Regions from separate parts of the Bradyrhizobium algeriense genome, predicted to be linked through region 3. Evidence: predicted binding sites of a transcription regulator. Region 3 holds the regulator's gene; each other region holds the start of a gene.

Region 1 (10,524 bases), 3.4 Mb from region 3:
AACTGACGATGGCGAGCTTCTCTCGCGCGCAGGAATTCGAGGCCGACGGCATCGGCGTCGGCATTGCGGCCCGTGCCCGTTTCGATCCCTATGGCGCGGCACGCTTCCTCGCCGCGATGGAACGCAATGCGGCGATGAAGGCTGGCAAGACCTCGCTGGATCCCCGCGCGCAGGACTTCCTGTCCTCGCATCCGGCAACCCCCGAGCGCGTGCAGAACGCGCAGGCCAGCGCCCGGCAATACACCTCGCCGCAGAACGCCGAGCGCGACCGCGAGACCTATCTCGCCGCGATCGACAACCTCGTCTACGGCGAGGATCCCAGCGAAGGTTTCGTGCGCGGCCGGCGCTTCCTGCATCCCAAGCTCGGCTTCACCTTCGCTGCGCCCGATACGTTTACGCTGGATAACACCGCGCAGGCCGTTATCGGGGTGCGCGAAGGCGGCACGCAGGCGATGCGCTTCGACGTGGTGCGCGTGCCGGCCGAACAGTCGCTTGCCGATTATCTCAATTCCGGCTGGATGGAAGGCGTCGACAAGGGCTCGACCGAAGACCTCATGATCAACGGTTTCCCGGTGGCTTCGGCTTCCGCGAACGGCGATCAATGGCAGTTCAAGGTCTTTGCGCTGCGCTACGGCAGCGATGTCTACCGCTTCATCTTCGCCGCCAAGCAGCGCAACACCGAGAGCGAGCGCAATGCGCGCGAGACGGTGAATTCTTTCCGCCGCCTGACGCTCGAAGAAATCCAGGCCGCGCGCCCCCTGCGCATCAAGGTCATCACCGTGCAGCCCGGCGATACCGTCGAATCCCTCTCCCACCGCATGACCGGCGTCGACCGCCCGACCGAACGCTTCCGCATCCTCAACGGCCTCGACCAGCACGCCCAGGTCAAGCCAAGGGATCGCGTGAAGATCGTGGTGGATTGAGGCGCGGGCACTCCGACAGAACGTAGCCCGGTGGCTCATCCGGGCTACGCATCTAAAGAAGCGAACATCAAATTCGCTACGGCCTCACCTACTCGCTGCTTACACGCGCTCGCCACCGCGCCTCAAACGTATTGTCGGCGTCGACCATTCGCGCCTGTGCATCCATGGGGTCGCTACGTCTCTCTGCGGCGACAACCACGGGCGTAGCAGCGACAACGACGGGCCTCACATCGACCTTGGCTTGCGCGGGCGCCACAGCGGCCCACCGCAATGAGGATTTCGGGATCACGGCCTTGCCGGCGTACCAGCATTTTCGTCCGTCGATGAGGCGCCAGGACCAATGCCCTCGTGCATTTGACGCCGGCTTGACGCTGCATTCTTTGATCTGCGCTTTCGCCTGCACAGTCGGCATGCCGATCGGCGCGAGAGCAGCAATGCAAGCGGCGAAAAAGACCAGCGGAATTTGAGTCTTCATCGAACACCCCTGCGGTTCAATTGGATGTGAAATGCCAGACTCACTTTTAAATTTGGTCACAAGAGGCCGGAAATCTGACCACATTCCGAGAGAACGGCGGCGCGACAGGTTGAGGCGAAAGTTCCCGACCACTGCTGACGCAAGCGACTTGTCCGCCGCGGCACGCATGCGCGAAGTCGAAGACAATCCGGGCAGGTGAGCAAACCAGCATTCACATCGGCATTGTCAGGTCGCCGTCAGCCTCGGGTTCCAATTGCCCTGCCTCAAGTAGAGCGATAGCCAACAGCGAGATCGCGTCGAGTTCCATCGCGGAACCGGAAGTCGGCCCGCCTTTACTGCAAATGTACTCCGCAAAAATGACCGGAACGGATCGCGGGCTCAAACGTCGGCTTCCCAACAAAAAAGGAATCGCGGCAAAGGGATTGCAGCATGGAAAACTTTCTTCTTTTCATATTGTCGAGCAGTTGCTGCGTGCTGGTCGCGAGCGTCACGCTCCTGTTGCGGCCATTGGTGGGCCTGCCCTGACTTCGGCGGAACCGGCTCGTCCGCGCAAGCGGCGGCAGATATCGCGCGCCGTTCCTTGAAGTGACCGAAGTTAAACTTGTCTAGACTGGGCGGCAGCCTCGCCAATCTTGCGCAACCACAACTCAAACCCACGTTCGGCGGGTTCCACACGCTGTTCGGCAAGCAAGGCGAAGCCGTCGAGTGCTTTGAGAAGCTCGTCGCGTTCATAGTAGGCGTAGAAGCGTCTACCTTGAAGAAGGGCTCTGGCCTCTGCGCCTCCAGGGTAGCGAGGCCCGAGAATCTCTTCATAACGTTCGCCTTGTCCCTCTTTCATGCTCACGTACAGCACCCCAGCTTTTGACAACAAAGATCTGCACGTCGTTACGCACCGCACGAACTCTGCTTTGGTGAGATGGTACAAGCAGCCACTGGCCCATATGCCGTCGAACGGCCCGCGAAGGTTCGCCATATCGCGGAAATCGAGCTTGAGATAAGTCCCCGAAGGATCTCGTTCTCGTGCAATTCGCAGCATAGCGTCGGACAGGTCGAATGAAGTGACCTGTAAGGCCAGGGATGCCAGGAACCGTGAGTCACGGCCATCCCCACAGCCTGGGACGACAACATGGGCTCCCGGCAGAAAGGCCGCGAAACGCCGCATTGATTCTTCCTTCCAGGCGCGAAGCCCAGGCGTCGCAGTCACGTGGTAGTGCTCAGCGATTCTGTTGTACGTCTCCATGTTCTGCGTCACGTGGTCAACGGCGGTCTCTTTGCTCACATGCTCACCCACAGGATATGACTTGGATCTCAGCCATTATAGTTGCTCCTCAGACAATCGTCGCGGGCTGGCACGGTGTCTGTCGGCAGCAGCTATTTGGTCGATGTGCATGGCCGGATGATCCGCATGTGTACCCCGCGGCGGCCCCGGCTAAGTTACATTGGACGGATGGCTGACTGCGCTTATGCAGCGTGGACGGCGTTCTGAAGAAGCCAGGTTCCACGGCCAGAGGTCGTGAACGCGCTTGAGGGGGGATCCAGCAGGCGAGCCAGCACGTCAGCGAGCCAAGTCTGTGGATTGATGTCGTTGAGCTTGGCTGTGGCGATAGGGGTGTACATGATTGCGGCGCGGCGGCCGCCCTCGTCGGAGCCAGCGCCGCAACTTGGCGCGGCGCCTGCAAGCCCTCCACGACAATCTTGAGCTTCTCATCTCCGGACCAGCGACGCCGCCGAACATCTCGACCGCCTCAGGCCGCCCGACTTGGGCACTGCGCTTATCACCGTCCATAAGGACAGTTCTCAATACCGTGCCTTACCTGCGAGGCGGCCTCCACCGATTGGATGTGTTGAGAGCCCGCCCCTCCCGCGGTTTCTCCCGCAACGCAAACAAAAAGCCCGGTCTTTCGACCGGGCTTTTATCTCAATCCGTCGAACCCTTTCAGGCGGCTTCGTCCGCTACGGCAGCGTCGTCGCCGTCAGCCTCGACATCGGCCTCGTCGGCTTCGCCGTCAGCCTCGGTCGCTTCAGCCTTGGCGCCGCGGCGCGGGCTCTTGGCGAGCTGGCTTTCGATTTCCTTCACCGCTTCGGTCTCCGTCGAATGCTGGACGACGGCGATTTCGCGCGACAGGCGATCGAGGGCTGCTTCATACAGCTGGCGTTCGCTGTAGGACTGCTCGGGCTGCGATTCCGAACGGTAGAGATCGCGGACCACTTCGGCGATCGCGACGATGTCGCCCGAATTGATCTTCGCTTCGTATTCCTGCGCCCGGCGCGACCACATGGTCCGCTTGACGCGCGCACGGCCCTTGAGCGTCTCCAGCGCCTTCTTGACCAGCGCCGGCTCGGACAGCTTGCGCATGCCGACATTGGCGACCTTGGCGGTCGGCACGCGGAGCGTCATCTTGTCCTTCATGAAATTGATCACGAACAGCTCGAGCTTGGCGCCCGCGATCTCCTGCTCCTCGATGGCCAGGATCTGGCCGACGCCGTGGGCGGGATAGACCACGAATTCATTGGCCTTGAAGCCCTGACGCTGGGTCACGACCTTCTTCGGCTCCTCGACGCGCGGCGCGGCGGCGGCAGCCGGCTTGGCGGGAGCCTTCGGCGCAGCAATGGCGGCCTTCGGGGGCGCAGCCTTCACAGGGGTCTTCACAGGAGCTTTGGCAGCAACTTTGGACGCAGGGGTCTTCGAACCCGCCGCTTTCGCGACAGTCTTGGCAGTCTTTTCTGGCATTGCGCTTCTTTTGTTCTTTGAGGACTTTGTGGCCGCAACCTTCCTTGCGACCTTTACAGTCGCCTTGGCACGGCCTTTGGTTGCGCTGCGGCTGGCCGGAGCGGCTTTTTTCGTGGTCTTGGAAGCACTCTTTTTACGCGTTTTCTGTGACACAGCCTGCGCGCGGAACTGCCACGCCCCTGTTCGATGTTTTACGGGAACCCACCGGGGCCACAAGCTACACATGGCCAGGATCGGCTTGTAATGTGCCCAATATAGCACATTTTCCGCAAAAATCAATGATTTACGCCGGGTTCCGGGCCTTTACGGGGCCGTATCCGCCATAAGTCCAATAACAGGGTTAAATCAGCAACGCTGGTTCGGTTCAGATTGGGGGCGAAAACAGGCTCAACGAGCCCTTAACTTATCCACAGCCTAGTCGCCGCTACCGGGTTCCTTGGAAAAATATTTCTCGAACTTGCCCTCCACACCCTCGAATTCTTTCGCGTCCGTCGGCGCTTCCTTCTTCTGGGTGATGTTGGGCCAGCTCTTGGCGTACTCGGTGTTGACCTCGAGCCACTTCTCCAGACCGGGCTCGGTGTCCGGCTTGATGGCGTCGGCGGGACATTCGGGTTCGCAGACGCCGCAGTCGATGCATTCGTCGGGATGGATGACCAGCATGTTCTCGCCCTCGTAGAAGCAGTCGACGGGGCAGACCTCAACGCAGTCGGTATATTTGCATTTGATGCAGGCTTCAGTGACGACGTAAGTCATCCAGGGCTCCGAACAAGGCTCCGAAACGGATCAGTTTTCCGGGGTTTGCGTAGCGCATGCGGTCCGCTGCCGCAAGGGAAGCGGCGTGCTTCAAACCGCCGTTTTCAGGCCTCGCCGCCAGCTCTGTGCACATAGTCACTCTTTGTCATTCTGCAAATCATCGTAGAGCACGCGCGCGGCCGTAGCATCGCCGCGCCGCTCGGAAAATCCGGCCACCTTGAGAACGCGCACGGTGCGATCGAGCGCGATGGTGAGCACGTCGCCGAGCTTAACGGAATGTCCCGGCGCCTTCTCACGCACGCCGTTGATGCGGACGTGACCGGCTTCGACGAGCGCGGCAGCGGAGGTGCGGGCCTTCACCACCCGCGCGTGCCACAGCCACTTATCGAGACGCTGCCGCTCCAAATATCTGCTCGACTATTCCTTGCGATTGCCGGCGAGCTGTTCCTTCAGCGCCGCCAGTTTTGCAAATGGCGAATTGGGATCGACCGGGCGGTCACGCTCGCGCGGCGCCGCGCTGGTCGCCCACTGACGGTGCGATGGTCCTTGGTCGCGCTTGTCACGGCCGCCCTTGTCGCGTCCGCCGAAATCGCGGCCGCCGCGCTCGCCCTTGTTGCGATCACCACCCTTGTTGCGGTCGCCCTTGTTGCGATCGAATTTGTCGCGGCGATCGCCGTCGCGGCCCTTGCCTTCAAAACGCTCGCGGGGCGGACGGTCCTGACGCGTCTGCTCGCGCACTTCAGTCGCCGGTGCGCCCTCAGTCGCGGGCGCAGCGGTAGCATCGGCCGGCGCGCCCTCGCGCGGCTTGCGGAAGTCATTGCGGCGACCGCGCCGATGACGCTGCTCGCGCGGCGCGTCCTCGCCGCCTTCTCTAGCCACGGCTGGCGCGCCTTCGGCCGGGCGGCCGTGATGGCGCTGGCGGTTGCGGTCGTGATGCGGACGGCGCTCGTCGGAACGGCCACCGGGCCGCCAGACTTCGATGAGCGCAGGCTCGGCCGGCGTCTCAGATTTCGTTTCAGGCTTGGCTTCCAAGGCTTCCGCGGCTACGGCCTCCGCGGGAGCGGCTTCAGCGGGAGCGCTTTCGGCAGGCGCTTCGCTCGCGGTGGCGGGCTCGGCCGCAGCTTCGGCGGCGCTGATCGTCGGCTCCGCCTCCTGTTCCGGGGGCGCGTCCGCGATCGCGGCTTCCGCCGGCGTGGTCTCGGCAGGTTCGGGTGCGGCCTCGACCGGCGCGGCAGGCTCTTCGCTCGCGACGGGTACCAGCGTGACGTTGGGCAGCAGCGATGCCGACGGCGCGGGATCGCCTGACATCGGCAGATCGGCTGCGACTTCTTCAGCCGGTGTCTCTGCGATTGCCTCGGCACTCGCCTCGACCGGCGTTGCCTCAGTGGAGACGGTCTCGACCACTTCCACCGGCGCTGGCTTCGGCGGCAATGGCGGGCGCTTGTCCATGCGGTAGCCGAGCGCGCGCAGGATCGAAGCAAAATCCTCGCCGGCGGATCCTGTCAGCGAGGTCATCGCCTGCGTCACCACAAAGCCGCGGCCATCGAACGCGCCGGTCGGCTTTTCGCCGGGCGACGTCTCGCGCCAGGCCAGCGCGGGGCGAATGAGATCGGCGAGCCGCTCCAGGATATCGACGCGCACCGCGCGCTCGCCGCACTGGCGATAGCCGAGCACGCGATAGGCATCCCGATGCAGCGCCTTGTCGACCGGGAACGAGGTGCGGCCCGAGCTCGCCAGATGCTGCGCGCCAGAGAGCGCGGACATATCGACATTGTCCTGCTTCTCGGCCCACAGCAGCGACGCCAGCGCGCGCGCCGCAGGCTTGAGCAACCCGGGGAAATAGATGTGATAGGCGCCGAAGCGCACGCCGTATTTGCGCAAAGTGGCGCGCGAGGCCTGGTCGAGATCCTTCATCTCGGCGGAAATTTTTGCGCGCTCCAGCACGCCGAGCGCCTCGACCAATTGGAACGCGATGCCGCGCCCGATGCCGGTGATGTCCTCGGCCTTCGACAGCCCGAACAGCGGCCCCAGCAGCTTTTCGATATGCGTCTTCAGCCACAGATCGAGCCGCGCCTGCACGGCCTCGCGCGGCGCCCCTGACAGGCGATCGTCGGCAATGATGCGCAATCGCGGATGCAGCGCGTCGTCGGCCGCGACGAGCTTTGCGACGGCATCTCCAGTCCAGCGGATGGTGCCATCTGACGTCAGCACGAACTGATCGTCGGGCGCTGCGGCAAGTTTTGTGGCGCGCGCGTCGATCTCGCTGGCGAGCACCTGTTGGGCTGCCGCCTGCAACGCCTTGGCGTCCGAGCCGGCTTCCGCCGCATCGGGTGCAAAGGTAAATCCATCGAGCCGGCCGATCGCGTGGCCTTCCACAATCACTTCGCCGGTCTTGCCAATTTCCGTATTCAAAACTGAGTTCTCCCGCAGGCGGCGCATCAATACACTGGTCCGCCGGTCAACGAAACGCTCCGTAAGCCGTTCATGCAGCGCATCGGATAATTTATTTTCGACCTCCCGCGTGATCCCCTGCCAGTGGTCGGGGTCGGATAGCCAGTCCGGGCGGTTGGCGACGAAGGTCCAGGTGCGGATTTGCGCGATCCGGCCCGACAGCGTGTCGATATCGCCGGTGACGCGGTCGGCCTGGTCGACCTGGGCGGCGAACCATGCGTCAGGTATGCGGCCCCTTTTCATCAGGAATGCATAAAGCGTGGTCACGAGCTCAGCGTGGGCCGCGGGCGCCAGCCGGCGGTAATCCGGGATCTGGCAGGCGTCCCACAGCCGTTCCACGGCGGCCGCGCCGTGGGCCATGTCCCTCACCTCGCCGTCGCGCGCCGCATGATCGAGCACGCGCTGATCCTCGGCAATCGGCGCGCGGGTCAAGGCCTCATGCCCCGGCGGCAGCGCCAGCGACACCTGCAGCGCGCCGAGCGAGGCGAAATCCAGTTTTGAATTCCGCCACTGCAGCATTTTGACGCTGTCGAACGTGTGGTTCTGCAGCGCGTTCACCAGCTCCGGCTCGAACGGCGCGCAGCGCCCCGTGGTGCCGAAGGTGCCGTTGCGCGTGGCGCGTCCGGCGCGGCCCGCGATCTGCGCGAACTCGGACGGGTTGAGCCTTCGGAACTGATAGCCGTCGTATTTGCGGTCTGACGCAAACGCCACATGATCGACATCGAGGTTGAGCCCCATGCCGACGGCGTCAGTCGCGACGAGATAATCGACGTCGCCGTTCTGAAACATCGCCACCTGCGCATTGCGTGTGCGGGGCGAGAGCGAGCCCAATACGACGGCAGAGCCGCCATGCTGCCGGCGGATCAGTTCGGCAATCGCATAGACTTCATCGGCCGAGAACGCGACGATCGCGGTGCGTCGCGGCTGGCGCGTGATCTTGCGGTCGCCGGCGAATTCGAGTTGCGACAGCCGCGGCCGGGTGATGATGGAGGCGCCCGGCAACAGCCGTTCGATGATCGGGCGCATGGTGGCGGCGCCCAGCAGCAGCGTCTCGTCGCGGCCGCGGCGATGCAGGATGCGGTCGGTGAACACATGCCCACGCTCGAGATCGGCCGCGATCTGGATTTCATCGACGGCGAGAAAACTCACATCGAGATCGCGCGGCATCGCCTCGACGGTGGAGACCCAGTAGCGCGGGTTCTTCGGCTTGATCTTCTCCTCGCCGGTGACGAGCGCCACGCTGTCTACGCCCGCCCGATCGGCGATCTTGTTGTAGACCTCGCGCGCGAGCAGCCGCAGCGGCAGGCCGATCACGCCGGAGGAATGCCCCAGCATCCGCTCGATCGCCAGATGCGTCTTGCCGGTGTTGGTCGGCCCGAGCACGGCGGTAACGCCGGCGCCTGGCGCGCGATCGGTCGCGAACGTGGAAGGTGAGAAAGCCATTATGTGCAGGTGTTTCTATTAAGTGCCGGCGCTTGAGCCGTCATTGCGAGCGAAGCGAAGCAATCCATAGCGCGGCAAGCGGAGGAATGGATTGCTTCGTCGCTACGCTCCTCGCAATGACAGGAAGCCCTTCTGGTTCCTCGGCGCCATCCCGCCGATTCTGTTTCACTTTGCGACGGCGATGCGGTCGCGGCTTAAGCTCTGGAACGAGTCTGGAACGAAACGCGCCCGAATCGCTGACTCCTCCCGAAACCCGATACGTTCACCGCAACATCTCGCGCTGACCCGCCCGGGGCGGCACTAGATCAAGTTTACACGGGCTCCACAAGCGGCGGTGTGAGGGTGAAATTCTTAAAGACCGGAGTCGAATCAGAATGGGGTAAGAGTCAACAGGATTCCCGCGGGCTCGGTGTCCCCCTCTCCCCTTGTGGGAGAGGGTGGATCAATCGCGCAAAAGCGCGATTGAGACGGGTGAGGGGTTCTCTCCGCGAGTCCCGCCCGTGGAGAGAACCCCTCATCCGGCGCTTCGCGCCACCTTCTCCCACAAGGGGAGAAGGAAGAAAGGGCGCGCGCCGCTTCCAGGCTCAATTCGTCTTCGCCACCCTCGGCGGCGCTGCCGTCGTCACGAACGACGTCGCCTCCAGCATCGCCAGGCCGAACGGCGTCGGAATCGTCATGCGGAATGGAACCAGGACGCGGGTTCCCGCGATCGGCACGAAGGCGATCTCGATTTTGCGTTCGGTGGCGAGATATTTGATCACGGGGCGATCGGGGATGTAGCCCGCGACCGGCGTGAAGTAGATGGCGCAGACCAGCGCCGGCCCGTGATAGCCCCGCTCGGCCTTCACTGTTTCCATGCGCTTGTAATCGAGCTTGAGGTCGTAGCGCATGCGCCCGTCGAAGATCCCCGCGCCGGTGCGGCAGGAATCCGGGCTCAGCACCTCGCCATTCCCCGGCACGCGCAGCATCGAGCCGGTCATGGGATCGAGTACGTTCTTGCGGTGCGCGTCGGTGACGACGATGCGGTCCGGATCGACCGGCGGCGCCGGATCGATCGAAAAATCCTTCACATTGCCGTTGGTCAGCACGAGGCGGATGGTTTCGGACTTCTTCTGCGTCGTGGTGGTGGCGGTATAGGCATTCGCGACCAGCGCGCCGTTGACGACCCGGCCCTGGCTGGCGCCCGAGCCCGTGCCGCCGGAAAACGCCTTCAGGAGGCCTGCGGTGCCGCCCTGGGCGGCGGCCGAAAACGTGTCGTCGCCGATTTCGATGGTCCAGGCCCCCTTGCCGACCGGAATGCCCGCCAGCGTCGCCTCATACTGCGCATCCAGCCGCCCCTGCGCGGAAGCCGCCTGCGGCGCGAGCCAGAGGCACGCGGCGGCGCACAGGCCAAAAACGAGCCTTGAGGCGAGCCTTCTTGAGGCGAGCCTTGGGGGGTGCGAAACGGCGCATTTGGCGGTCACGAATGGATTGTCCCGGGATCGGCGCGAGCTGATGTTCATGTAGGCAGACATATCCGGCAATCAACGCGCAAGGTTTGGCAAAAACCACGCCTATCAGACCTCTCGTCGCCGCCCGCCTCTTTTGCGGAAGGCCAAAGGCCTACTTAACGAAAGCCATGGTGTCGGCGGGGATTGCGCCCTTTATATGATCCCTTAAGTGGCTGGAACCCCTTGGAAACCGGCTGATTCTGAGCATGGCGTTTTCAAACGGGGCCTGCCCCGGACTTGGGTCCCTCGGTGGACTTC
Region 2 (10,524 bases), 2.0 Mb from region 3:
CGCTTCAGCCGCGCGCCGATAGGGTGGCCCCGCCGCACCGCGAGCGCGTCGCTGTCGGTGTAGAGCCGTTGCCGGTGAAATCCGGTAAAGGCGTTGCCGATCGAGATCACCATGTCGATGGTGCGGGCGAACTCCGCGGTGAAGATCGCAGGTCCCCGCCACGGCACGACGTCGATCCGGACGTTCGGCGCTATCTTCGTGATCTTCTCCATCAGCGGCGGCATCAAAAGCTCGACGGCGAGATCCGGCATCATCAGGCGAAACTGGCGTTCGCTTCGCGCGGCGTCGAACTCATCGGCGATGAACAGGGAGCGCACCTGATCGAGCGCCTGCGCCAGGGGCGCGCGCAGCGCCTGTGCCCGCGGCGTCAGCTCCATCCGTGCTCCATTGCGAACCAAAAGGGGATCGCCGATCAGGTCGCGCAGCCGCTGCAACGCATGGCTGGCGGCCGGCTGCGACAACCCGATCCGCATCGCGGCGCGGCTGACATTGACTTCCCTGAGCAGCGCGTCGAGCGCGACCAGCAGGTTGAGGTCAAGCGAGTTCAAATTCATGGAGTGAATATATATCATATTCATTATCGATTGGAAGAATGGCATGCCGCGCGCGATGATCTGCAGCACAGATCAAAGGAGAGCCGCCATGAGCGCAGAAGCGAACAAGAAACTAGTGCAGCAGGTCTACACAGATTCCGCCAACCGGAGCGGCACCACCTTCGTCGATAACCTCGCCGAGGATGTGACCTGGATCGTCACCGGACAATATTCGTGGTCGCACGAATTCAGGGGCCGCGATGCGATCCAGAACGGCCTGATGGGTCATTTGCGGTCGCGCCTCGCCGCCGGGCGGCCGCGCACGCTGGCGTTCAATTTTATCGCGGAGGGTGATTACGTCGTCGTCGAAGCCCGCGGGGACAATGTCACCAAGTCCGGGGAGCGCTACGACAATCAGTACTGCATGGTCTGGCGGATCGAGAACGGCAAGATCAAGGAGATCAAGGAATACTGCGATTCCGCGCTGGTGGAGCGTGTGCTGGGGAAGTTTCCGCAAGAGCGGAAGGTGGCGGCGGCTTAGGTCGTGGATCTCGTCAGGTGGGCGGAGGCGCGAATCTGTCAACGCGCAAGCTACCGATCCTCCCCTGGAGGGGGAGGATCGGTTCGCATGAAATGCGAACCGAGGTGGGGTGAAGGTCTCTCAACACGAACACTGTTGGATGTGGAGGGACCGTCACCCCACCCCGGCGCGTCGCGCCGACCCGCCCCCTCAAGGGGCGGGTGAAGAAATTCAGGCCGCCTTCACCGACATGTGCTTGAACATGTTGCCGCGGGCTTCGTCATCCATCTCGGCCTTGAACTTGAAGCTATCCTTCAGCGCGATCGCCTTGGCGGCCGCCGGCCGCGCCATGATCTCATCGACCAGCCGCTTGACGTTGGGATATTTCGCGACCGCATCCTCGCCGAGAACGAAGGGGAGCATGCGGGCCCAGCCCCAGACGTCCATGTCGACGATGGTATAGGTGTCGCCGACCATATAGCGGCGGCTCGCGAGATGATCGTTGAGAATGCCAAAATGCCGCTGCGCCTCGAACTGGTAGCGGTTATGGGCGTAGTCGATTTTTTCCGGCGCAAAATGCTTGAAGTGGACGGCCTGGCCGGAATACGGGCCGACGCCGGTGGCGGCGAACATCAGCCATGACAGCAATTCGCCGCGGTTGGCGGGCGTGTTCGCAGGCAGGAACTTGCCGGTCTTTTCGGCGAGGTAGAGCAGGATGGCGTTGCTGTCGAATACCTTGACGCCGTCGTCGTCGATCGCGGGCACCTTGGCGTTCGGATTGATGGCGAGATATTCCGGCTTGAACTGGTCACCCTTGCGGGTGTCGACGGCGACCGGCTGATAGGCGAGGCCGGCTTCCTCGAGGAAGAGGGCGACCTTGGTCGGGTTGGGCGATCCGTTGAAATAGAATTTGAGCATTTTGGAATTCTCTCCCATTGCTTCTTGGCAGGACGGTTTATTGCGGCACGGGGCGGCATTGCCGCCTTGTGTCACGTCCATGCTCAAATTTTTGCGGGATGCGCAAGCGACGAGTTTGTGACCGGGCCCGGGCCGGCGCTCTCGAGACGAGCGAAGCTCGCTCTCTACGACAGCGCCAGACCGCCTATGCCGGCAACCGCAAGGCCGGCACCGGCAGCGATCATGAGGGATGCGAAGCGCATTTCCGAACGCAGCGCCGTTCGTTGCCCCGTGCGCTCCGATCCTCGCGCATAGCCGTGCACGATGATCTGCTCGCTGAAGGTGCCGCTGGCATCGAGAATGTCGGTCAAGCCCGCGCTGGCGACCAGGATGCCGAGGATGATCAGTCCGGCGGGGCCGAGCAAGCTCAACAGCAGTATTGGAAACAAGCCGATCAGGAAGATCGGCAGCAGTGGCAGCACGATGAACGACTCGGAGCCTCGCGTGCGCATGGCAGTAATCTCATTTGGGATAATGAATATAGCAGGTATCCGCTCAAATAGGGACGAAAAGGCGCGTGACCACCCGCGTGCCTGACAGGCCTGCCATGCCGGCTGATCGGGGTGGTTGCGCAGGGGGTAGGCAGGCCGCATTTCGCGGCATAGCCGCGGTCGTCTGCACGGTGCGGTGCTTTGGCGCGTCCTGCCGCGACACGCCGCAGGTGTCCTGCGGCGAAGCCGCTCAGCCCGCCGCCATCCCCGAGCGGATTTCGGCGCGCAGTTCGTCGATCAACCTCAGGCCGCTCTTGGTTTCGACATGCCAGAACGTCCAGCCGTTGCAGGCGCCGGAGCCTTGCGCGACCGCGCCGATGCGGTGGATCGAGCCGACCTTGTCGCCGAGCATGATGGCGCCGTCGGCGCGAACCAGTGCGCCATGGCGCTTCTTGGAGTCGACCAGCTTGGTGCCGGGCGGAATCATGCCGCGCTCGATCAGTTCGGAGAACGCCACGCGGGGGGCGTCGCGCGCGGTCATGAACGGCGCCAGCGTCGCGTCGGGCAGCGGTTCGACCGCCGCGATGCGCTCCTCGGCCGCTTTCGCATAGGTCTTGTCGCGCTCGAAGCCGATGTAGCGGCGGCCGAGACGTTTTGCCACGGCGCCGGTCGTGCCGGTGCCGTTGAAGGGATCGATCACGAGGTCGCCGGGTTTCGACGACGACAGCAGCACGCGCGCCAGGAGGCCCTCGGGCTTCTGGGTCGGATGCACTTTCTTGCCGTCGGCGCCCTTGAGACGCTCTTCGCCGGTGCAGAGCGGGATCAGCCAGTCGGAACGCGCCTGCACGTCCTCGTTGGCGGCCTTCAGGGCTTCGTAATTGAACGTATAGCCCTTGGCCTTCTCGTCGCGCGCCGCCCAGATCATGGTTTCATGGGCATTGGTGAAGCGGCGGCCGCGGAAATTCGGCATCGGATTGGTCTTGCGCCAGACGATATCGTTGAGGACCCAGAAGCCGAGGTCCTGCATGATCGCGCCGACGCGGAAAATGTTGTGATAGGAACCGATCACCCACAGCGTTGCCGACGGTTTCATGATCCGGCGACAGGCCAGCAGCCAGGCGCGGGTGAAATCGTCATACGCCGCGAACGATGAGAACTTGTCCCAATCGTTGTTGACGGCATCGACATGGGATTCATCGGGGCGCTTGAGGTCGCCCTTCAGCTGCAGGTTATACGGCGGATCTGCGAACACCAGATCGACGGAACCAGCCGGAAGCTTCGACATCTCGGCGACGCAATCGCCGACGACGATGCGAGCGCTGGACTCAGACTCAAATTTAGTGCGGGGCGCCCTTGCAGACGCCCCGCGACGCGACACTACCATGACTCAATTACTCTGACTCAGGCGACGCTGTCGGCGACGCGGGACTAAACAACCGACTGGCGATACATTGACCCCGCAAAGTAAAAATCGACTTAACCAAGTCTGTTGCCGACAGAGAATGCGGAAGAGAGTCTGCCGATTACATTACCAGCAGAGATTGCGGCCGCTCGCGCACTAGGCAGTTTTTGCCGGGCGGGCTATTGATTAATGGAATGGAAATTTTACGTGATTGCCGCGTTGCGTATTCGAGCAAACAGCCGGGGATGAGGAAATACCGCCATGCGTTACGATGATTTCCGCCGCAGCGACGACATTGAAGACCGTCGCGATGATAGCGGCGGCGGAATGGGTGGCGGTGGTGGCGGTTTTGGTCTGCCGATGGGCGGCGGCGGGCTCGGCATCGGCACCATCATCGTGCTCGGCCTGGTCGGCTATGCTTTCGGAATCGATCCGCGCATCCTGATCGGCGGCGCCGAAATCCTGACCGGCGGCAACCAGGCGCCGACCTACCAGACCGATCGCCGGTCGGGGCCGGCCAAGACCGGCGCGCCGAAAGACGAAGTCGGCAGCATGATCGCCGGCATTCTTGGCGAGATCGATGACCGCTGGAGCGAGATCTTCCAGTCCAGCGGACAGAATTACACGGGACCGCGCATCGTGCTGTTTCGCAACGCCACCAATGGCGGCCGCTGCGGCATGGCGCAGTCGGCGATGGGACCGTTCTACTGCCCGCCGGACAAGCAGATCTTCCTCGACACCGGTTTCTTCCGCGAAGTCGAGACGCGCTTTCGCGGCTGTTCGGGCAGCACCTGCAAATTCACGACAGCCTATATCATCGCCCATGAAGCGGGACATCACATCCAGAACCTGCTCGGCATCCTGCCGCGGGTGCAGCGGCTGCAGCAGCAGGCCGGCAGCAAGGCGGAAGCCAACGCGCTGCAGGTCAAGGTCGAACTGCAGGCGGATTGTCTTTCCGGCGTCTGGGTCAACCGCGAGGAAAAGAAACGTCCGGGCTTCGTCGAAGCCGGCGACATCGACGCGGCATTGAAAACAGCAACCGCGATCGGCGACGATACGCTGCAGCGACAGTCGACGGGCAGGGTGGTGCCGGACAGCTTCACCCACGGCTCCGCGGCACAGCGCAAGCAATGGTTCATGACCGGCTACCAGCAGGGCACGGTGCAGGCCTGCAACACGTTTGCCCAAGGCGCTTTGTAGCTTAAGCTGGAAAAGTATTCGTCATGGCCGGGCTTGTCCCGGCCATCCACGTCTATAGTCTTAAATCGAAAACGTGGATGCCTGGGACAAGCCCGGGCACGACGGGAAGAGGCGGTCATGTCCTCCATCGATGAATCAAAACAATTCGTGCCGCTCAACATCGCGGTGCTGACGGTCTCCGACACCCGCACGCTGGCCGATGACAAATCCGGCACCACGCTGGCGGAGCGGCTGACGGCGGCGGGTCATCGGCTTGCCGCGCGCGAGATCATCGTCGACGACATCGATGCGATCCGCGTCATCATCAAGCGATGGATCGCCGACGAGGGCGTCGATGCCATCATCACCACCGGCGGTACTGGATTTACCGGCCGCGACGTGACGCCGGAGGCGGTCGAGCCGCTGTTCGAGAAGCGGATGGATGGCTTTTCCATCGCCTTCCACATGCTGAGCCACGCCAAGATCGGCACCTCGACGGTGCAAAGCCGCGCCACTGCCGGCGTTGCGGGTGCGACCTTCATCTTCTGCCTGCCGGGATCGCCGGGCGCCTGCCGCGATGCGTGGGACGGCATCCTCGCCGCCCAGCTCGATTACCGCACGCGTCCCTGCAATTTCGTCGAGATCATGCCGCGGCTCGACGAGCATTTGCGGCGGCCTAAAGCACAAGGCGCGTCGGCCTGACGAAGATTCTAGCGTGGCCAAACCAGCCGCGACCAGATCGCGTGCCACATCTTGCGATACCACTCTTCGCGCAACCCATGTGCGCGCTTGATGTAAAAGTCCAGGAGGTCCGGCGTGACGCGCCGCGGGATATCGCGACGCCGCGGCTTCACAGTTCGAGTTCCCAGGTTTCGCCGATCAGGTCTTGACCGAAACTGCGGTGCGGCTCGGTGGCGACCAGCTTGAACCCGGCCTCGTGATAGATTTTGCGGGCGGCAACCAGAATGCTCTGGGTCCACAGCGTGATCCGGCGATAGCCGCAGGCCTTCGCGAACGCGATGCATTCGCCGACCAGCCGATGGCCCAGCCCCTGGCCACGCCCGGCCGGGTCGACCAGCAAGAGCCGCAGCTTGGCGATATCGTCGGTGTGCCGCACCAGAAATATCGAGCCGACCTGCGCTCCCTCGATCTCGGCGATCCAGCAACGTTCCCGCGATGCGTCGAACGAGCTGAGGAACTTGGCTGCGATCTCGGCGACGAGCCCCTCGAACGAGGAATCCCAGCCGTATTCGCGGGCGTAGAGCGCGCCGTGGCTCTGCACCACCCATCCCATGTCGCCGGGACGCGGCTCGCGCAGCGTCGCCGGCTTTGGCGCTACACTGCCATCACCGAGCAGCCGCTCGATGTCCGTCATTGCCCCGATCAGGCGCTCCCTGCCGCCGCGTGTCAGCGCGGCAAGCATCGCCGCAACGTCGTCCTTTGTATTGCGCTCGAGTTTGGCGAACGCCTGACGGCCCTTGGCGGTCAATCCGAGCCGGTATTGCCGGCGGTCGGACGGCAGCGGTTCGCGGCTGATCAACCCGGTTTCATCGAAATTCTGCACGATGCGGCTGAGATAGCCGGCATCGAGGCCCAGTTCGGCGCCAATCTCCTTGGCTGAGAGATCTTCGCGGTGGGCGAGCTCGTACAGCACCCGGGCTTCGCTCAGCGAGAACGGGCTTTTCACGAGCTGCTGGTCCAGCACGCCGAGCTTGCGGGTGTAGAAGCGATTGAAGGCGCGAACCGCCGCGACGTCCCGTTCGGAATCCGGTTGGGGCATGATGCTTCCTCGATATTTGCCATTGTCAAATATATGATTGCCTTTGGCAAGTATATATTTGGCAGGCGTCCTGCGAGGCGCGCCAGCCCCGTTCTACTTTGCATGGGGTTGTTTTCGATATTTTGTGTCTGGGCCCTGCGGTGTACCGCTTTTAGGCGACGACCATGATCCGGCTGCGCAACTGGGTGCGCGCCGAGCGGCCGAGTTGGCGCAACAGCCGCGTCTCGGAACGGCGCGAATCCGGCCGGTAGCCGCCAAGCCGCTCATAATGGTCGCGCGCGATCAGGAGGCCTTGTTCCGCCGACGGGCCGGTAATCATGCGGGCGACGAATTTGAAGCCGTCGCGCAGCCGCGTGTCGGCATAGGGCGAGCGGGCATAGCGAAAGACCCCGGCGCGCGGCCGGTCGCTGCTCGATACGTTCTGGATGAACTGCGTGGTCTCGTCGATCCATCCATTGTCGAGCACCGCGCCGGCGTGCAGGAACATCAGCCATGGCGAGCGCGCCGCCCGCGCGCCTGCGGCCAGCGCCGCGGCGCGTGTTCCTTCAAACCCGAGAAAGCGGCACCCGGCGACGTCGGCCACCCGTTCGATCACGCCGTTGCCGGCCCTGTCGACCAGCAGCACCTCGCGGATGACGCCGGCTGCCGCTCCCGGCACCAGCGCCGCCAGCGTTGCGACGGCGGGCTGCTCGACCCCTTCGGTTGGAATGATCACGCTCAACATGGATGAGGCTTCGGTGACTCAAACGAGGAAAAACGCCGCACCGTTATCATGTTGTCACAATCAAAACAGCCGCTTGCGTGCAGCTTTTTGCGGCACTGGCGCCAATACCCTTTTCCGATGTTTGCGCTTCGTTGTGATTGTTGTCGATGATGTTCTTGATTTGTTCTTACGACGTGCTATGTTCGCTTCATGAGCCGAGCATCCTCTCATGCCCTCAAGCACCCGCCGGTCACGGCGCCCTCCGAGCCGGCGGGTGCGACACCTTTTCCTGAGCTTGCGGTCGCCATCGAAGGCCAGCGACGGCGTGGCCGCGGCGCGCAGTCCAACGATAGCGGCCGGTTCGAGGCCGAGGCGCGGGTCGCCTTCGACGATGGCTGGCAGAGCCTGGACGAACTGCCGCCGTTCAAGACGACGGTATCGCTCGATACCTCGCGCAAGGTCATCACCCGTAACGACTCGCCCGACATCGGGTTCGACCGTTCTATTAATCCGTATCGCGGCTGTGAGCATGGCTGCGTCTACTGCTTCGCGCGGCCGACCCACGCCTTTCTCGGATTGTCGCCCGGGCTCGATTTCGAATCCAAGCTGCTGGCCAAGCCGGACGCGCCGGAACTGCTCGAGAAGGAACTGGCCGCCTCCGGTTACGAGCCGCGCATGATCGCGATCGGCACCAACACCGACCCGTATCAGCCGATTGAGCGCGAGCACAAAATCATGCGCGGCATTCTCGAAGTGCTCGATCGCGCCGGCCATCCCGTCGGCATCGTCACCAAATCGGCGCTGGTGACGCGCGACATCGATATTCTGCAGCGGATGGCGAAGCGCAATCTGGCCAAGGTCGCCATATCCGTGACCACGCTCGATCCCAAGCTTGCGCGCACCATGGAGCCGCGCGCCTCGATGCCGCCGAAGCGGCTGGAGGCGCTGCGGCAATTGTCGGAGGCCGGCATTCCCGCGACCGTGATGGTCGCGCCTGTCATCCCCGCGCTGAACGATTCCGAGATCGAACGCATTCTCGATGCCGCAGCCCATGCCGGCGTCAAGGAAGCAAGCTACGTGCTGCTGCGGCTGCCGCTGGAAGTGCGCGACCTGTTTCGCGAATGGCTGATGGCGAACTATCCCGACCGTTACCGTCACGTCTTCACCCTGATCCGCGACATGCGCGGCGGGCGCGACTATGACTCGCAATGGGGCACGCGGATGAAGGGTACCGGCCCGATGGCCTGGATGATCGGGCGGCGGTTCGAAATCGCTTGCGAAAAGCTCGGCCTCAACAAGCGCCGCTCGAAGCTGACGACCGATCATTTCATCAAGCCGAAGCGAAGCGGACAGCAACTGAGTTTGTTCTAGAAGCCGTCATTCGGGCGCAAGCGACTTGTCCGCCGTAGCTCGAAGAGCGAAGGCGGAAGCAATCCATGTCGCCACGGAACAATGGATTGCTTCGTCGCTTACGCTCCCTTGCGCAAACGCTTCGCGTTTGTCGCAGGCAATGACGGATAGGAGAGTAGCATGAATACCAAAGCGCCAACCCCCCGGTTCACGGTCATCACGCTCGGCGTAACCGACATGCGCGCCAGTATCGCGTTTTACGAAGCGCTCGGCTTTGCCCGAAAAATGCAGGCAACCGGCGAGGCGGTCGCTTTCTTCGACACTGGCGGCACGCTGATCGCGCTTTTCCCGTGGGATCAACTCGCCCGTGACGCCACACTGCCGGATCAGCCGCGGCCGAAAACCTTTCGCGGAACGACGCTCGCCTGGAATTGCGGCTCCGTCGAGGAGGTCGACATCGTGCTGGATTTCGCCATCTCCTGCGGCGCGTCGCTATTGAAGTCCGCACACAAGACCGAGTACGGCGGTTACTCCGGCTATTTCGGCGATCCCGACAACCATCCCTGGGAAGTCGTGGTCGCGCCCGGCATCGAGGTTGGCAACGACCGGCGGGTTCATCTGCCGGATTAAAACCCACGATGCGATGGCCGCGCCGCTTCTCTCTGCCGGCAAGTTGCGGTATTGCAGCTTGATGAACCAGAAGCCCGCACCGCTATCGGAAAAGCAGCCGCTCGTCATCTTGACGACGCCGCGCCTGATTCTGCGCGCTGTGGTCGAAGAGGATATATCTACTCTGCAGAATCTGGTCTTCGCCGACAGCGATGTCATGCGCTTTGCATTTTCCGGAGCGACGATGGCACGGGACGCGGCCGAAGATTTCATCCGGAGGTTCTTCACCTTCGGTGTCAGCCTCACGGGGATGGCGGTTCTGATGGAAAAGCCCGCGGGCGATATCATCGGCTTTGCCGGCTTGTCCCCATGCAACGCGCTGGGAGCCGACGATTTTGAGATCGGGTTTGTCCTTGCGCGCCGGGCATGGGGCAAGGGGATCGCAACCGAAATCGGCGAGGCGCAGCTTGCCTTTGGGTTCGAGCAACTCAAATGCGGCAGATTGCTCGGGCTGGTCGATCCGCGAAATGCACCGTCCATTCATGCGCTCGAGAAGCTCGGAATGCGCTATCAGGAGACGATTGCGGATCCCGAACGCGGAAGTCGGAGCGTTTATGTGATTGAGGCCGCGGAGTGGCAACGGCGGCGCGCTGAATAACGGGAATTGTGCCGGGTTTCCGGTTGCGCCCGGGCGCGCGCTTTCGCACGATCCCGGCATGATTCGGGACAAGTCCGCCAAGAAAAACACCAAAAAGACCGACAAGAAGGCTGGCATGGAACAGGCCGAGCCGCTCAAGGGCGTAATCGCAGTCGCGCCGCCGAGCTTTCGCCGCGAAAGAGCGCTGATCAAGCGTGGCGTCTGGCCGGTGGCCGGCTGCGACGAGGCCGGCCGCGGTCCGCTGGCAGGTCCGGTGGTGGCGGCCGCCGTCGTGCTCGACCCCAGGCGAATTCCCAAAGGGATCGACGATTCCAAGCGGCTGACCGCCGAGCGCCGCGAGGAACTGTTCGAGGAAATCTGCGCGACATCGTCCTTTGCGGTCGCCTTTGCCTCGCCGGCGCG
Region 3 (10,524 bases):
GGAATTCCTCCGGCGCGTCGGGGGTCGACGGCAGGTTGACCAGCGTGAACGACGCCTCGGGGAATTGCCGCCAGATCGCGAGATCTTCGGCCGTGATAGTCAGCCAGCCGTACCGGAACATGTACCGTCCGGGCTCCGTGACGCGACCGGCTTTTTGCCATGTAACCTTGTTGACCACCGACTGCCCCTCGGCGCCCAGTTTCTCACAAAACCATATCACCACGATCCGCCGGCCTGAAACCGGCGGATCGCATGTGCGTCGTTTATCCGGTCACGATGGATCCGGCCCGAGGCGCCTCCGTCACCGCTTCCTTTGCCTTCGCCGACCGTTCGCCCTCGGTCACCGGCAATTGCAGCACGGTCGCGCGCTGGCCTTCGCAAAGCTGCGTCACCAGCACATGGCTTCCGTCAGGAAATTCGATCGCGTCATGATGGCGATCGGACACTTCGGGTTCAATCTGGTTGAACTTGCCGACCCGCCAGTCGGTGGTTCGCGTCCAGATCCATCGGTTGTCGTATCTGACGTCCTCGGTGAACGCCAGTTCGGTGCCGGGAAGCATGCAGACCGCCACTGCGGGCTCGCGTTCCGACGCAAAGCCGCGGGTCGATGTACCGCGGAATGTGGTGGTGATCAGCGTCTCGCCGACCTGGGCCGGTCGCGTTGCCACAGCATGCAGGCTATAGTCACACATCGGATGGCTCCCTCATTTGAGATAGCTGACCCGTGTCTTGAAGGAGGCACAGGCCTCTATCAGAGTAGACTTGGCGCAGAGCCTTTTCTTGTTTCTGGGCATTTCTGCGACGGACGCACTGCGCTTAAATCACAAACGCGATAACGCAGGTTAGTTCCCCACGCCCCACAAAAAACCTCGGCCGAAGGCCGGGGCCGTCGCAGTCCTGTCGGTAACCCGACCATTCAATACTTCCGGTACAGACCGATCAGCTTGCCCTGAATCCGGACCCGGTTCGGCGGCAGGATGCGCACTTCATAGGCAGCGTTGGCGGGCTCCAGCGCGATCGAGGCGCCACGGCGGCGGAAGCGTTTTAGCGTGGCTTCCTCCTCGTCGATCAGCGCCACCACGATGTCGCCGGTGTCGGCGGTTTCGTTGCGCTGGATCAGTGCCATGTCGCCGTCGAGAATGCCGGCGTCCACCATGGAATCGCCGCGCACTTCGAGCGCGTAATGCTCGCCGGAGCCGAGCATGTCGGGCGGCACGCTGATGGTGTGGCTGCGGGTCTGCAGCGCCTCGATCGGCGTACCGGCGGCGATCCGGCCCATCACGGGCACGGCGACCGGGCGGTTGCCGTCGTCCTCGCTGGCCGGCGCGCTTACGGGGCGTTTGCCGAGCGTGCCTTCGATGACGCTCGGCGTGAAGCCGCGGCGGCCGTTGCCGGCGGCAGCCAGCTCCGGCAGCTTGATGACTTCGATGGCGCGGGCGCGGTTGGGCAGGCGGCGGATGAAGCCGCGCTCCTCCAGCGCCGTAATGAGGCGGTGAATTCCGGATTTCGAGCGCAGATCGAGCGCATCCTTCATCTCGTCGAAGGAGGGCGGTACGCCGGCTTCCTTCAGCCGTTCATTGATGAAACGCAGAAGTTCATACTGTTTGCGCGTAAGCATCGCGAGCATTCCCCCGGTTGGTACAGTCTTTCGGTCCCGAATCTCCAGGGTCCATCGCGGGAGTCCCCAAAACTCCCAACCATAGACACTAGCAGTCGAAACAAATCATGAACGGACACTATATGTTCGATATGTGTTCCGCAACCACTTAATTTCAGGTGAACGCATTGCGGCTTCGGCTGAAGACACCCTCAAAGGCGCCGTTCAGGCGTCATTCCGGCAGCCGGAGCAGCTCGCAACGCGAACCCTTCGCGGCAGCCGGCGCGAACGGCGGACGTATCACAAGTGCCCGTGCCGCAGCGAGATTCCCCAATAGCGATGAGTCCTGGTGACTGACCGGCACCGCGATCAGCGTGCCGTCTTCGCGCGCTTCGAGGCGGGCCCGAAGATAGTCTTCACGCTGGTCGTTGGCAGCGAGATCGTGGCCCAGCAGGGCGCTTTCGCGCCGATGATGGACGGCGTCGCGGCCCGATAATGCACGAATCAACGGCACCAGAAACAGGAAGCCGCAGACATAGGAGGAGACGGGATTGCCGGGCAGGCCGATCACCCGCATCGTGCCCAGCCTGCCGTGCATCATCGGCTTGCCCGGCCGCATCGCGATGCGCCAGAACATCATGGCCGTCCCCTCGGCCTCCAGCGACCGCTTGACGAGGTCGTGGTCGCCGACCGAGGCGCCGCCCATGGTGATCAGGATATCCGCGTTTGCCTCGCGCGCACGGCGGATGCCTTGCGCGGTGGCATCGACCGTATCGGCGGCGATCCCGAGATCGACGACCTCGGCGCCCGCCGCCCGCGCCAGTGCTCGGATCCCGTAGCCGTTGGAATAGACGATCTGGCCTGGGCCGGGGGTAGCGCCCGGCATCACCAGCTCGTCGCCGGTGGCGAGCACTGCGACTTTCGGGCGGCGGTGCACCGCAAGCTCCGGATAGTTCATGCCGGCGGCGAGTGACAAATCGCGGTCGGTGAGGCGGCGCCCGCGCGTGAGCAGCACATCGCCCTCACGGAAATCGACGCCGGCGGGGCGGATATGCCGCCCTCGAACGGCGGCTTCGGTGATGGCGATGTGATCGCCGTCGATGGCCGTGTCTTCCTGGATGATGACGGCATCAGCGCCGTCAGGGATCACGCCGCCGGTGAAGATCCTCATCGCTTCGCCTTGGCCTACCTTCCGCTCGAACGGGCGGCCGGCGGCGACCTCGCCGATCACCTTCAGCCGCACCGAAAGATCGGCGGCATCGGCCGCGCGCACCGCATAGCCGTCCATCGCCGACATCGCCTGCGGCGGCTGCGTGCGCCGTGCCGCGACGTCGCGCGCCAGCACGCGATGCCAGGCATCGTCGAGCGCGACCATCTCTTCGGGCAACGGTTCGGCGCCGGCAAGGATTGCGGCAAGCGCATCGGCGACAGGCATCAAGGCCACGGGCAGACCTCCAGCAGCATGATCCGGAAAAGTGGACACCGGTTTTCCGAATAGATCACGCTCAAATCAAAGGGATAGAGCGGGATGACGGTTCAAAGAAACGTCATGCCGCTCTAGATCTCAAGTGCGGTCAGCGCCCTTGCCACGTCATCCGTCGATGTCACGTGGATGGCACAAAGGCCGCGCGCCCGCGCACCTTCGATATTGGCGGCCGAGTCGTCGAAGAACAGGATCCGCGACGCCGGCACACCGATCGCTTTTACCACATGATCATAGGCTTCCGCGTCGGGTTTGCGCAAACCGATGCTCGATGACAGGAATATCTCGCGGAAATGGCTGAGCACGTCGCCATAGGCCTGCGAGAAATGCGCGACATGGGCCGGATTGGTGTTGGAAAAAGCATAAAGCGGCAGGCGTTGTGCTGCGCCGGCCAGCAGCGGCGCAATTCCCGGCATCTCGCCGGTGAAGATCGCGTTCCAGCCTTCCAGGAACTGCGCGTCGGTGAGGCCGATGCCGAGCGACTGGCGCAGGCTCGCAAAGAACGCCGCGTCGTCGATCCGGCCGATCTCGTGATGCTTGAAACTGTCGTTGACGACAAAGCGCCTGGCGAGGTCGGCGGGCTCGCAGCCCGCGTGCCCTGCCCATTTCGCCATCACCTGATCGAAGCTGATGTCGAGCACGACACGGCCGAGGTCGAACAGCAACACGTCGACGGAGGAGGGCGCTGGCGGCAAATTCATGGCCATCGTTTACAAAACTGGTCAGCCATGGGCAACGGGCTGGACTGAATTCGGCCCGATCCGGCGTTTAAGCCGGTGCCGGAGCTGTGCTAAGCCTTGGCGCGAAAAAGGGAGTGCTGGTGGCATGAAAATCCTGGGCAGAATTTTGGGCGCTACATGTGTGATCGCCGCGCTGACCGGGCCCGTCTGGGCTCAGAATCCTATTCCCAGATACGGTGAGACCGACAAGGAAAAGTCGGCAACCGAAAAAGCGGCCGAAAGGGACGCCGAAAGGGCCTACAAGCGCTCGCTCGGCAATATCCCGGAGCAGAAGAGCACCGACCCCTGGGGAACCATGCGCAGCGACAGCGCGCCGCCGAAAGCGGCGGCCAAAGATACTGCCAAGGCGTCGCCGGCCAAGCCGAAAGCCAAATCTGCCGACGGCGCCGCAAAGTAGAAGACACTTCCCGGCGCCGGCACTTCCAGGTGCGATGCCGGGACAATGATGTCCGGGTGCGAGGAAACGACGGATGACGGAAACGCTGCTGTTTTCCCCGATGACGATCCGCGGCGTTACGCTGAAGAATCGCATCGTGGTGCCGCCGATGCATCAATATTCGGCCCAGAAGGGTTTTCCGACCGACTGGCACCTGATGAACGCGGGCAAATTCGCCGCCGGCGGCGCCGGCCTCGTGGTCGTGGAATCGACCAAGGTCGAGCGGCGCGGCTGTGGCACGGTCGGCGATCTCGGCATCTGGGACGACGGCTTTGTCGAACCGCTCGGCCGCCTCGCCAAATTCATCAGGCAGCAGAATTCGGTCGCCGGCATTCAGCTCGGCCATTCCGGCCGCAAGGCGCGCGCGACCCGGCCCTGGGAGGGCGATCGCCCGCTGCAGCGGACGCCCGAAATCGAGGATTGGGACGCCTGGCAGCCGGTGGCGCCGAGCGCCATCGCCCATAGCGAGAAATGGCCGGTGCCGAAGGCGCTGGCTCGGGGCGAGGTGAAAGACCTGGTGCAGGCCTGGGGCAGTGCTGCGTGGCGCGCGCACGAAGCGGGTTTTGACGTGCTGGAGCTGCACGGCGCGCACGGCTATCTCGTGCATCAGTTCCTGTCGGAGCGGTCGAACCAGCGCAGCGACGAATATGGCGGCTCCGAAGCCAATCGCATGCGTTTCATCACCGAAATCACTGAAGCGGTGCGTACGCATTGGCCGGACCACAAGCCGCTGTTCGTCCGCCTCTCGGTCGAGGACAATGCCGGATGGGGACCGGAGCAGAGCGCGCGGCTGGCAAAGATCCTCAAGGTGAAAGGCGTCGACGTCATCGACTGCTCGTCCGGCGGCATCACCGAGATGGCGCCGATCCTGGGCAAGGAAATCAAATACAGCTACCAAGTGCCGCTGTCTGAATATGTGAAACGCCATGCCGACATCATGACGATGGCGGTCGGCCTCATCATCCACGGCGACCAGGCCGAGCAGATCCTGCGCGAGCGCCAGGCTGATCTGATCGCGGTGGGGCGGGAAATCCTCAACAATCCCAATTGGCCGATGGACGCCGCGCTCAAGCTCGGCGTCGAGGGCCCATTCCGCAACGTTCCGCCGCAATTCGGCTACTGGCTGGGCACCCGCGCCAAGCGCGGTTTTGGAACCCGGCCCTCCACCCTGGCAAAACGGGCTGCAGGAAGCCGATTAGGCGACCGAATCCGTAGCCCGCAGGGGGCCACCGGGTCGCGCGAATGCGCGCCCGACGACGAGCGCAATTGCGCTCGCGCAGTGATGACAGGATTCGCGATATGCGGGTATTGGGGGAAGTAAGAGAATCCCGGATGTCGGTAGATTAAACTTGGCTACGCGCCGATCCGCTTCTCGAAGAACACACTGCTCGCAATGGATTGCGGTGCCATCATTGCGTAGGCGCCGAACGCCGGACACTCCCGGAACCCCATTCGCACATAGAGCCGCATCGCCGCGATCTGCCGGTCTCCCGTCTCCAGACGCAACATGGAGATCCCGGCACGACGGACCTCCGCTTCGATGCGGGCCAGGATAGCGTCTGCAACTCCCTGTCCCCGTGCGGTGTGCCGCACGTACATGCGCTTGACCTCCGCGAAATCGGGAAAGAGGGAGACGCCGCCGCAGCCCACCGCCGCTCCGTGTAATCTTGCGAGGAAGAATCGGACGTGTGGTTGAAAGATCGCATCGAGCGTCAATCCATGCCGCTGCTCAGGCGAATACTCCGCAGAGAGCACGGCCTCCAACTCACCGACAAGTGAGCGCACCTCGTCGGTCGCGGTCAGCGCAGGTTCGATCTGCACTTCATCTTTGTCGCCCATGGTTGCCCCCTTCGAACCCTGCGGAACCCGGCTCGGCCCATCCTACATTCGACAGGAAACTCAGCAAATTGTCGTCCACTCCCAATGAGAAAATTTTCCTTTTTTCAGGGTTTCAGATCATTTCGGAGCCGATAAGGCCTCGAAGGCCGTATCGCCCCGGGTCGACGTGCCTTGATCCGACCAAAAAGCCATTGTGAGTTGGCGGTGCCGGGACAGGGGCGCCGATTCACGGGAATCGTGGGCGTCCGCACAAAAGAATAAGGGACGCCCTATAATGCGCAGGAATTTTGCCTTTCTTCTCGGCACGGTGACGGGCGCGTGTCTGACTCTTCTCGTGACGGGACCGCAGGGGGCCAGTCTGGTGGCGGCGGCAAAGGCCGCGGCCCGTTCCGACGCCTACACCCAGCTCAATTTGTTCGGCAACGTGTTCGAGCGGATCAAGACCAGCTACGTCGAGAAGCCCGACGATTCCAAGCTGATGGAAGGCGCCATCAACGGCATGATCTCCGCGCTCGATCCTCATTCGCGCTACATGAATGAGAAGGGCTGGAGCGACATGCAGGAGACCACCCATGGCGAGTTCGGCGGGCTCGGCATCGAGGTCACGATGGAAGACGGCCTCGTCAAGGTGGTGACGCCGATCGACGAGACTCCCGCGGCGAAGGCCGGCATTCTGTCGGGCGACGTGATCACCCAGATCGATGACGAGCAGATTCAGGGCATGACGCTGGAACAGGCGGTGAGCCGGATGAAGGGCCCCGCCAACAGCAAGATCCGGCTGAAGGTCGCGCGCAAGGGTTCCGCCGCGCCGATCGATATTGCCATCGTGCGCGAGATCATCCGGGTGCGGCCGGTCCGCTACAAGACCGACAGCGGCGATATCGGCTACATCAGGATCACCCGCTTCAACGAGCAGACCACCGACGGCCTGAAAAAGGCCATCGCAAGCATTTCGAAGGAGATCCCCGCCGACAAGCTTGCGGGCTATGTCATAGACCTCCGCAACAATCCCGGCGGATTGCTCGACCAAGCCGTTTCCGTGTCGAGCGCCTTCATGACAAGGGGCGAGGTGGTTTCGACGCGCGGCAGAACTTCGGAGGAAACCCAGCGCTTCACCGCGCGCGGCGGCGACATCACCAAGGGCAAGCCGCTGGTCGTGCTGATCAATGGCGGCTCGGCTTCCGCGTCCGAGATCGTGGCCGGCGCCTTGCGCGACCACAAGCGCGCCACCCTGATCGGCACGCGCACCTTCGGCAAGGGCTCGGTGCAGACTATCATCCCGCTCGGCGCCGGCAACGGCGCGCTGGCGCTGACCACCGCGCGCTACTTCACCCCCTCGGGCCGCTCGATCCAGGCCCAGGGCATCGCGCCCGACGTCGAAGTGCTGCAGGAGGTGCCGGATGAACTCAAGAACCGCTCCGAGTTAAAGGGCGAAGCCTCGATGCGCGGCCATCTTGCGGCAGATGGCGCCGAGCAGGCCGGCTCGCAAGCCTGGGTTCCGCCGAACGACAAGGACGACAAGGCGCTGAACGCCGCGTTCAACCTGCTGCGCGGGGTGACGGTGAACGCGAATGCGCCGACGGCGGCGAAGCGGGCGGTGCCGAACTAGCGGCAGCCCGGCGCTAATAACGCTTTCGGAATTGCCTGCGTAGCCTGATGACAGGCTCCGCGATATCCGGGGCTCTGGTCTATCCCGCATGCCGCTGCGTTCATGCGGGCTACTGGCTTTCGTCTGCCCCGGCTACGACATCATGCCGATGCCCTTCGGCGGCACGCCTGAAGCCCCCGAACACAAAATCTCGAAAACAACCCCATGCAAAGTAGGATGGGTGTCCTTTTTTGAAACTCCGCCTCTGCCCCACCCGTAGCTCGCGTGCGAGATCGCTCACCAGGCCGGTTCCCGCCGCCTGCGCGTTCAAACGGAGTTGTCATGTCGAGAAATTGGACTTTGCTGATCCTGATCCTGTTCCTCGGTTCGAGCGGAACGCTGCAGGCAGAACCGCTCGATTCACCCGGCGTCGTGTATATCGACGGACAGCCGTGCAACCGCGCGTGCCAGTCCTACATGGACTGGTCTTACCGGGCATTGTCCGCCCGGCGCCACGAGGAACGCGATACCAGCGTCGCGGGACCGGATGAGGTGGAAATAGAACGGGTCGAACCGGCGGCTCGCCCGCGTTCGGCACGGCATGCCGCGCCGGTCGCCCGCAGTGTGCCGCACGCCGGCAAGGCGGCGTCGAATGGCAAGGCACCCGGCACAAAGGCGTCGAACAGCAAAAAGATCGCTGCACCCAACGCCGCGCCTCAAGCGGCGGGGAAGGAAATTCCGGCGGTCACGGCGGCTGTGACTACGCAAAAGGCCGCAGGCGAGACCGCCGCAGCCGTTCAAAAGCCGGAGCCCAAGGTCGAGGGCGCTGACCAGCCGGCGCAGACAGCCGTGATCGCCGCGCCGCAGCCCGACGAGGCTCCTGTGTCCAAGGCGGCCGCACCCGAGGTCAAGCCCGAGGCGAAGGCCGAGGTCGTGTTGCCGCCGCCGGCGACGCTCGATGTTGCCGCAGCGCCTGCTGCGCCGGCACCCGCCATGGCGTCCAGCAAGGCCAGGGAGATTGGAAAGGCCGCATCCTCATCGCTCGATGATCCGGACAATCTGGTTGCGCTCGTACTGGCGCGCCCTGAGATCAATTCGTTGTCCGACCTGAACAACAAGACCATCGCGATCACCGAGAAGCAATCCGCATCGAGCGGACGCGTCAGCGCCGCGCTGATGGCGGCCGGAGCCGCCGAAGTCCAGTTCAGCGAAGTAAAAGCCAGCGCGATCGACCGGCTGATCAGCGGCGAAGTCCCGGCCGCCGTCGTGCTTGCTACGCGCGAAGTGGCGAACCTGTTTCCCGAGGTCGAGGGGTTCCGGACGTTTCGGGTGCCGCTGAAGGCCCGGCTGTAGCGAGCAGAGCGTGGATGAGCGCAAGCGATATCCGCGGTCTTGGCTTATTCCTGCATATCGCAGCGCTCATTCGGGCTACTTGGTGTCACAAAAATTATCGTTTCTCACTCCAGGGGTGCAGTCCAGTGCACTTAATTCGCAGATGTTACAAAGGCGCGACGCCGCAATTGAGTGGCTTGTTACCGCAATTCATCAAGTTATCGTGAGAGCCCCGGAAACGCACGCGTGGATATGATTGGTAAAGTTGGTTAGCGCAGCGACGGCAAGGCAACGAATTGCATGTATGAGGGGTCAATGCCTGCACCCTGCAAGTTCGAGCTAAGTATCCTGAAGCACGATGAGAAAGCGCTGATGCAGACCTCTCATCACCCCGAAATTGGTGACGCGGATCGCGCGACACTCGAAAACCTGAGATCATCGCTCAGAAAACTCCGGGACAGAGAGCGCACGCTCGCCTTCCACCGGCGTCGGATCAGCAAAGGCACCGCCGAGCCGCGAGGCCAAAGCGCTTCGGGGACTGCCGAGCATTCTCTCCATCGCAAGCAGGTCTTCGTGGCTGCCCTGAAGCGGGTCAACAAGGAGCTCGCGCGTCTGCAAAAATTTGAGGCGAGGAAGGAACTGGGAGAAGCGGCTCGGCGAGCGCTTTCTCTTCGTAGGGCACAGCAGTTCTTCCGTCCGACAAATGAGCCAACTTCCCATGAAGGCATGAAGGCGATTCCGAGTCGCCGGCGAAGTATACTTCCGCGGTCAACAATTGGGCGGGTGTCACAGGCGAACAAGAGAGCGCAGGCCGCAAGAGATTCCCGCCGCTAGACGATCAGCGCCTTAACAAGAAAGCCCGCCGACCAGCGCGCTGGCGGGCTAACTTGATACGATTGTTCTCCTAGCCGTTATCTTTCGCTGACGTGTCGGGGCCTGCTTTTGTCGCGGCTTTCCGGGCAGACCAGCGCGCTCGAAGCCGCTTCAAGGCGCGGAACGTCACAGGGGCGACCGCCTGAAGCGCGAGAGAAGCACCTCCGGCAACCAGTCCCTTGACAAGAGAAAATGCCAAATCGGGCCAAAAGTACCACATGACCCCTGCGTCCTTCTTCACAGGGGCACCGCCGGCAGCCGTGGGCAGAAAAAATAAATAGAAAAGCCCCGTCCGTCGCCGGCGGGGCCCAGAAAATCCCTGTACGCGGTTATTCAGCGCACGCGAAACCTTTGGTTCACCCGCTCAAGGTGGACTCGAGAATAAGAGAGGCGCACATCACAGTGGCCGTGCGATTGAAACCGCGCATGACGATTCTCCTAAACGAAAATATGCGGCCCGTAGCTGAGTTGCATGCTTGATAGCGCAACCGCTCTCGAGACCGCGTGACGCGCTCCTGGCCAAGCCGACCGAGGGCGACCAACCAACTAACACAACCAGACCGAACGACTCCTGTCTGTGTGCCATTTCACAATTGAACGACGAGTTACAGGACCGCAGGACGGATTAGCCGAAGG

What was found. Region 3 encodes LexA, which represses DNA repair genes until DNA is damaged. Its sites were predicted from a motif close to TGTTCNNNNTGTGTTCNG; they were not measured.
Region 1: the regulator LexA is predicted to act here: its motif matches at 8,979-8,996, upstream of V1286_RS32680 (helicase-related protein).
Region 2: the regulator LexA is predicted to act here: its motif matches at 7,677-7,694, upstream of V1286_RS25895 (PA0069 family radical SAM protein).

The regions. Positions count from the first base shown of each region.
Region 1 covers NZ_JAZHRV010000001.1:6,772,454-6,782,977, forward strand. Annotated here, with positions in the region: gene V1286_RS32640 (M48 family metalloprotease) at 1-923, shown strand, start outside; gene V1286_RS32645 (hypothetical protein) at 1,012-1,398, opposite strand; gene V1286_RS32650 (hypothetical protein) at 1,755-1,982, shown strand; gene V1286_RS32655 (class I SAM-dependent methyltransferase) at 1,994-2,677, opposite strand; partial or broken gene V1286_RS32660 (transposase domain-containing protein) at 2,828-3,087, opposite strand; gene V1286_RS32665 (CarD family transcriptional regulator) at 3,335-4,036, opposite strand; gene fdxA (ferredoxin FdxA) at 4,544-4,882, opposite strand; gene V1286_RS32675 (RNA-binding S4 domain-containing protein) at 5,018-5,287, opposite strand; gene V1286_RS32680 (helicase-related protein) at 5,300-8,776, opposite strand; gene V1286_RS32685 (DUF3108 domain-containing protein) at 9,361-10,239, opposite strand.
Region 2 covers NZ_JAZHRV010000001.1:5,359,301-5,369,824, reverse strand. Annotated here, with positions in the region: gene V1286_RS25940 (LysR family transcriptional regulator) at 1-554, opposite strand, end outside; gene V1286_RS25935 (nuclear transport factor 2 family protein) at 643-1,074, shown strand; gene V1286_RS25930 (glutathione S-transferase family protein) at 1,285-1,971, opposite strand; gene V1286_RS25925 (hypothetical protein) at 2,136-2,462, opposite strand; gene V1286_RS25920 (site-specific DNA-methyltransferase) at 2,692-3,825, opposite strand; gene ypfJ (KPN_02809 family neutral zinc metallopeptidase) at 4,105-5,043, shown strand; gene moaB (molybdenum cofactor biosynthesis protein B) at 5,161-5,724, shown strand; gene V1286_RS25905 (bifunctional helix-turn-helix transcriptional regulator/GNAT family N-acetyltransferase) at 5,873-6,802, opposite strand; gene V1286_RS25900 (glycosyltransferase family protein) at 6,954-7,526, opposite strand; gene V1286_RS25895 (PA0069 family radical SAM protein) at 7,716-8,876, shown strand; gene V1286_RS25890 (VOC family protein) at 9,036-9,485, shown strand; gene V1286_RS25885 (GNAT family N-acetyltransferase) at 9,451-10,122, shown strand; gene V1286_RS25880 (ribonuclease HII) at 10,181-10,524, shown strand, end outside.
Region 3 covers NZ_JAZHRV010000001.1:3,388,003-3,398,526, reverse strand. Annotated here, with positions in the region: gene V1286_RS16750 (hypothetical protein) at 1-178, opposite strand, end outside; gene V1286_RS16745 (hypothetical protein) at 264-692, opposite strand; gene lexA (transcriptional repressor LexA) at 917-1,618, opposite strand; gene V1286_RS16735 (molybdopterin molybdotransferase MoeA) at 1,830-3,041, opposite strand; gene V1286_RS16730 (HAD family hydrolase) at 3,155-3,781, opposite strand; gene V1286_RS16725 (hypothetical protein) at 3,780-4,217, shown strand; gene V1286_RS16720 (NADH:flavin oxidoreductase/NADH oxidase) at 4,291-5,577, shown strand; gene V1286_RS16715 (GNAT family N-acetyltransferase) at 5,610-6,095, opposite strand; gene V1286_RS16710 (S41 family peptidase) at 6,370-7,704, shown strand; gene V1286_RS16705 (hypothetical protein) at 8,026-9,036, shown strand; gene V1286_RS16700 (hypothetical protein) at 9,331-9,849, shown strand.